2 regions of the Butyrivibrio sp. AD3002 genome follow, and region 1 is predicted to be linked to the other one. Evidence: riboswitches for the same ligand, from Rfam matches in the RefSeq annotation. Region 1 holds a riboswitch; the other holds the start of a gene.

Region 1 (3,417 bases):
CCTTAGTAAAAATGTTTTGCATCGTATCATCGGCATTGAGCGCGAGGTAAGAGAGTACTCCGAAAAGAAAGATCCGGAGATAGCAAAGGATATTCTGTCTCATGTGAAAATCATGGATGAGATTGGTATGCTTGCAAAGAGCTTTGGAGAGATGATTACGGAACTTGAAGATTACATGGTTAATCTTCAGAAGGTCACCGCGGAAAAAGAGAGAATTGATGCGGATTTGAGCATTGCAAGTCAGATCCAGGCGGATATGCTTCCCAAGATTTTTCCTCCGTTCCCCGACAGAAAAGAGCTTGATATTTATGCGACCATGACACCTGCGAAAGAGGTAGGCGGTGATTTCTACGACTTTTTCCTGGTGGATGAAAATCATATTGCTCTTGTAATTGCAGATGTTTCCGGAAAAGGTGTCCCGGCATCACTTTTCATGGTTATTGCAAAGACACTTATAAAGAACCGCCTCCAGATGGGAGAAGAGCCGGGCGAGGCACTATATAATGTTAATAATCAGCTTTGCGAGGGAAATGACGCTGAGCTCTTCGTAACAGTATGGGCAGTGGTTATTGATCTTACTACAGGTGATGCGCTCGAGGCCAACGCAGGTCATGAGTATCCGGCGTTTAGGAGAGGCAATGGTTCCTACGAACTCATAAAGACAAAACATTCACCGGCTGTTGCCACTATGGAAGGACTTAAATTCCGTCAGAGCGAGTTCCATCTCGATCCCGGAGACAGGCTGTTTGTCTACACGGATGGGGTTACGGAAGCAACGGATGCCAATCTGGAACTGTTCGGAGAGCAGAGGCTTATTGATGCGCTGAACCGAAATCCGGATGCGTCACCGACAGAGCTTTTGCCGGCGGTTAAAAAGGAGATTGATGAATTTGTAGGAGAAGCACCGCAGTTTGACGACATTACGATGCTGAGCTTCATCTATAGAGGAAAAGCCTGAAAAGCGCTGTTTTTCCTATTGACGATACATAGGTGTTTTGATAAGGTATAAAAAGAAAATCGAATAATTCTTCGGGGCAGGGTGTAATTCCCGACCGGCGGTGACAGTCCGCGACTCGCGAAAGCGACTGATTTGGTGAAATTCCAAAACCGACAGTAAAGTCTGGATGGTAGAAGTAATGCATTATAATAGCTGTTATTTTGCTGTTTTATTGTGCGCGTATTAAGGCGAAGCCCCCATGCAGGTTTCGCCTTTTTTGTTTCACGATTTTTCTTCGTGATTCAGGCGCATAAAAATGCGGATATGGCTGTTATTCCTCGGGAATCCTTCGGTTCAAAAATCTAAAGAACACGGGGAGGAACAATCAAATGTTCAAAAACAAATTCACAACAAAGCAAATCGTATTAACAGGAATGCTCGCAGCACTTGCAGGCGTACTCATGTCACTGGAGATCTCGGTGCCGATGATGCCGCCGTTCTATAAGTTTGACTTTAGCGACGTGCCTGCAATCATCGCTCTTTTCCTTATGGGACCTGCGGAAGGCGCACTGGTTGAGATCATCAAGCTTGTAGTAAAGCTACTTCTCACGGGAACTAACTCAATGTATGTCGGAGAGCTTGTAAACCTTATGGCCATCATTCTTTTCATAATTCCCACCTGGATTGTTTATAAGAAGATGGGACAGACAAGAAAGGCCGCTATGGTAGCACTTATAGTCAGTGTTGTTATAAGAACCGGTGCAGCATGCTTCTTAAATGCCTGCATTTCACTTCCTTTATATGCAAAAGCGATGGGAGTATCTCTTGATGATGTCGTAAAAATGGTCGGTGGAGTAAATGCAAGAATCCAGAACCTTCAGACATTTATCATCTATGCGACAATACCTTTCAATGTAGTAAAACTGGCAATCAACAGTCTCATAGGCTACGCAGTATATGACAGACTTCTCGCAGCTGTTCCTTCAGCAAGGGGACTCAGATCAGATAATGAACAGGTGCAGGAGGCAGCTTGATGATACAGGAATACCAAAATCTTTCAAGGCTGCAGATGGAGCAGGTGGATAAAGAAAAGACTCTCGTAGTGGTACCGCTCGGCGCACTGGAACAGCATGGAAACCAGGCGCCTCTTGGCACCGATACGATCATTGCGGATGAGATGAAAAAGAGAATAATGGGGAAGCTCTCTTTGGATAAAAGCGATGAAGTCCTTTCGGGATCGGTTCTTTTCTTTCCGACAATTCCTGTGGGATACAGTGTTGAACACCTTTCTTTTTGCGGTTCGATATCTTTCAAACCGCAGACTTACTACAGTGTTTTGTATGACATAGCAGAGTGCCTGACAAGGCATGGCTTTAAGCATATAGCTCTTCTCATCTGCCACGGAGGGAACCGCGCAACAGCAGAGATAGTCAGTCGTCAGATAAGGCGTGATCTTGGGATATATGTCTACTTGATTTCATCGGGTTCTTTCTCGGATCCGGAAGTAAAGAAGACAATAACTCCGGGAAATGAAGCCGATTTTCACGGAGGAGAAATGGAAACCGCCATGGTGATGGCAAGGGATGAGAGCCTTGTGGACCTTACGACTTCAAGCACGGGGCATTATTCAATCTCGGGAAAAGGTGCAAAGCTTGCATTTTTCGGAAGCACATCTCTTCCCTGGATGGGGGAGGACTTCATCACCGATGAAGGAAAGCCTATCGGTATAGGCGGAGATCCCAGCGGTGCGACAGCCCAAAAAGGTGAGATCATTCTTGAGGTTAGTGCGAGGGATGCCGCAAACGGAATAAAGGAAATAATGAAATTTATGGTGACCTGCTGAAAAAACAACCTCTTCTAAGTGGTCAGAGGGCAAAGGATTTGATAAAATAATCTTTGTAGTTTCTAATGACTTGCAAAGGGGGATATGAAAAATGGCCAGACAAAGCAGTGTTAAGAGAGCACTTGAAGCAACCGGAAGTTTTGCCACTGCTCAGAAAAACATCGTCGTTCAGTATCAAAACAGTGACCGCACTACCGATGACATTTTAAAGAAAATCAAAGAGGATGCGCTTTCTCATGGAGTATCGGAAGCGGATTTTCAGAAAATCGATGTCTATATAAAGCCTGAGGAGCACAAGGTTTTCTATGTTGTTAACGGTAATGTAAACGGCTGCGTTGATTTCTGAGGGAGGGGATGAAAAATGTCTACTATATTCGTGGTTGCCAATCAGAAGGGCGGCATCGGTAAAAGTACTACTGCAACCAATCTTGCGGGAATTCTTGGAAGAAAAGCAAAGACACTTTTGATAGACGCTGATCCTCAGTGCAACAGTACAAGCACCTATGATGCCAAGATTGAGGACGTCGCTACGCTTTATGATGTAATAATCGATTCTGATAAATTGCCGATTGCGGAAGCTATCCAGCATACAGAGAACGGTGATATCGTTGCATCTGACCCTCTCCTTGTAAAAGCG
Region 2 (3,417 bases), on a different contig from region 1:
TGGTTTTTTATCGATACTATAATATTTCTTCGATGTATAGCTCGGGATGCATCGTCAGATCAAGATATTCTTCATCAATTTTGATAGTCGGTCTTGATAGGTGATCTCTGTTTATAAAGATTATCTCGCCTTCACGGCCGTCATTTAAACGTACCCTGTTAAGAAGATAGGTGTTAACTATATTCTGCAGGAAGGTCATAATGGCATTTGTATCATATTTCTGCAGACCTTCAGATTCAAACATTTCGATTGCGATGAAAGGACACAGAGGATCTCTGTAAACTCTGGCCGATGTCATCGCATCATATACATCAGCTATTGATACACATTTTGCAAAGAAATCAATCTGAGGACCCTTGAGATGAGCGGGATAACCGGTTCCGTCGCAGCGCTCGTGGTGCATGAGGGCTGCATTTTTTACATGGTCGCTAAGATTGAGGTCAGTTAAAATAACATAACCCTGGGCCGGATGCGTCTGCACTACGGTATACTCAGCTGTAGTAAGATCTGCGGGCTTGGTAATGATTTCGTTGGGAATAAGGAGCTTACCAATATCATGAAGTAGTCCTGCTTCAGTGAGAATCAGAATATCGTCATCGCTCATCTTAAGCCATTGCCCCAGGATATTGCATATCATAGCAACACTAATGCAGTGAACATAAGTGGCATCATCATAAGATCGCAGGCTATGCAGCATATCAAAAAGATTAGAGGAACTGTTTCCCTTGTGGACGAGATCATATATGGGCGATATCATGGAGTCCACATCAAAGTGCTCTTTATCGTTTATGAGGACTTCAATACCGGCTTTAAATTTGGACGCACAGTTCTCAAAATCTCTCTTGAACTCCTTGAATTCTGCAGTCTGACGAAGCCTCGAGGCATAGGATTCCTTGTTGTCATTAGCCGGCATAAGGTTTTCCGGAGGATCTTCCACCAGAACGTTCAAAATAGAATAGAAGGACAGCTTTGTTATAGCCTGATTATCCAAAACAGTTCCCTTGGGCAATACAAGCTGGTTGTTATCATGTGCGTATACGTTGTCCGACAAAACCATGCCGGGAACTAGTTTTTTAGTAATCAACCGTTTCATCAAGAAAGCGCCTCATTGACATTTTTTAGTGAACAAAGATACAAATTAATCTTATGGTTCACATGGCTAAAAGTCAATAAAGGCGCTATTTTCATGCTATAAAAAAATGATAAACAATATATAAAAATATATTCTATTTAGATTTCCGATTCAGCAGCACGCTTTTCGGATGCTGTAAGAGAAGCGTTTTTGATCACAGGGCTGAGCTTCTTGTATACAAGAAGAGTGATCCCACTGATTACGGAACCCTTTAAGAGATTGATGGGAGCTACAGCAAAAAGGATGAAGGTAAACATATTGTTTATTGCGGGATTGATTGCTGTCCCCATTCCGATAAGAGCATCCAATGGCATTCCGTAAAGCTTTGCAAAAGCAGGAAGCAGATAGAATGCGTTGAGTGAGCTTCCGACGAGAGTGATGATCATGGTTGCTGTAAGGCAGGAGATCATGGCAATCTGACGGTTCTTCTTGAAAATATAAATGATGGAAGCGGGAAGTACATAGCTGCATCCAACGATAAAGTTTGCAAGCTCTCCGATGAAAGCTGTCTGAGTTCCGTTAAGAATAAGATTAAGAAGGATCTTAATAAACTCAATCATAACTCCGGTCATGGGACCAAATGCAAATCCGCCGATTACTGCGGGTAAATCTGAAAGATCAAGCTTGTAAAAACTCGGTGCGAATGGCATCGGAATCTCAAAAAGCATAAGAACAGCAGATATTGCTGAGAATATGCCGATTATAACCATTTTTCTTGTGGTCATCCCCGGATTTACGTCCCCGTTCTTCTTTGCAACGTAGGTCTCTGCAATTCTGGCAGCGACAAACATAGCCACAATCAGCAGTATAAAGACTGCTACAATCATCGTGTTTTCCATTACGGAAGTAAATAAGTTGTTGTTCATGGTGTTTTTCCTCCTGATTTTATCGGGGAGGATAATGACTAGATAATGTGCGATTTGATGTTTTGAAAATAAAAAACGCCATCTTCTATCATCCAGACTATACTGTCGGTTTTGGAATTTCACCAAATCGGCCGCCGTAGCGGTTCGCGGACTTCTGAAAATCAGTCACCGCCGGTAGGGAATTACACCCTGCCCCGAAGATTATTTTTATCAAGAATCATTATATAACAGCTAAAACTGTCGTCAATACCTTTTTTGCTGTGACTTGCTTTTTTTGTGACGCTGGAATATTCTGATTATATGAGTACAATTTTAGAAACATATTCCGCGGAGGAGACCTTCGCATTCGGAAAGCGTATAGGAGAGACCGCTGAACCCGGATCAGTTTATACCCTGATCGGGGATCTTGGCGTGGGTAAAACCGTATTAACACAGGGAGTTGCGGCCGGTTTAGGAATAGAGGGACCGGTTAACAGTCCTACTTTCACAATCCTTCAGGTGTATGACGAGGGAAGAATTCCCTTTTACCATTTTGATGTATACAGAATCGGTGACGTCAGTGAGATGGATGAAATAGGCTACGAGGACTACTTTTACGGACAGGGACTATGCTTTATAGAATGGGCCAATCTTATAGAAGAAATACTTCCGGAAAAATATATGGAAATCCGCATAGAGAAAGACCTTAAGAAAGGAACGGACTATCGCCGCATAACGCTGGATACGATAGATAACAGATAAAAGATGAAAATATTGGCACTGGATACATCGGGACTCGTTTGCACGGTTGCCGTTACAGAGGACGACAGACTGCTGTCTGAGTTTTCTATTCAGCACAAAATCACGCATTCCGAACTTTTACTCCCGATGATGGAACAGATAAAAAACAGAATATCACTGGATTTTAATACGATAGATGCAGTTGCGGTTTCGGCAGGACCAGGATCTTTTACGGGACTTCGAATCGGATGTGCTACCGCAAAAGGCCTGTGCCTAGCGATGAATAAGCCAATGGTTGCAGTACCTACGCTGGATGCGATGGCGTATCAGTTTTATGGCAGTGAATATGTGATCTGCCCCATGATGGATGCAAGGCGTAACCAGGTATATACCGGAGTTTATACATTTGTTCCGGAAAAAGAAAACGAGAAACATCGGGAAATCTTTTTCTCTATGAAGACGATAAAAGCTCAGTCAGCAATGTCGATAAATGATATTGCCGAGGAGCTCAATAATATAGGAAAAACAGTTATACTTCTCGGCGACGGAATCCCGGTATACAGAGATAAGCTTGAAGAGCTGCTCAAGGTAAATTACATTCTTGCACCTGCCCATATGAACAGGCAGAGGGCGTCCGCTTTGGCTGCGCTTGCTACAATATACTTAAGAGAAGGGAAGACGGTGGATGCCGACAGTTTT

The links. A riboswitch is a leader RNA that binds a small molecule or an ion and turns the genes downstream of it on or off. The one in region 1 is predicted to bind FMN.
Region 2: linked by a shared signal. The riboswitch ahead of G596_RS22800 (ECF transporter S component) and the one ahead of G596_RS0115050 (ECF transporter S component) in region 1 are both predicted to bind FMN.

What each region holds. Positions count from the first base shown of each region.
Region 1 covers NZ_ATVV01000023.1:57,343-60,759, reverse strand. Annotated here, with positions in the region: gene G596_RS23990 (SpoIIE family protein phosphatase) at 1-958, shown strand, start outside; FMN riboswitch at 1,022-1,140, shown strand; gene G596_RS0115050 (ECF transporter S component) at 1,327-1,971, shown strand; gene G596_RS0115045 (creatininase family protein) at 1,971-2,780, shown strand; gene G596_RS0115040 (DUF6465 family protein) at 2,872-3,126, shown strand; gene G596_RS0115035 (ParA family protein) at 3,142-3,417, shown strand, end outside.
Region 2 covers NZ_ATVV01000034.1:30,759-34,175, forward strand. Annotated here, with positions in the region: gene G596_RS0117720 (HD-GYP domain-containing protein) at 17-1,093, opposite strand; gene G596_RS22800 (ECF transporter S component) at 1,231-1,998, opposite strand; FMN riboswitch at 2,075-2,204, opposite strand; gene tsaE (tRNA (adenosine(37)-N6)-threonylcarbamoyltransferase complex ATPase subunit type 1 TsaE) at 2,299-2,739, shown strand; gene tsaB (tRNA (adenosine(37)-N6)-threonylcarbamoyltransferase complex dimerization subunit type 1 TsaB) at 2,743-3,417, shown strand, end outside.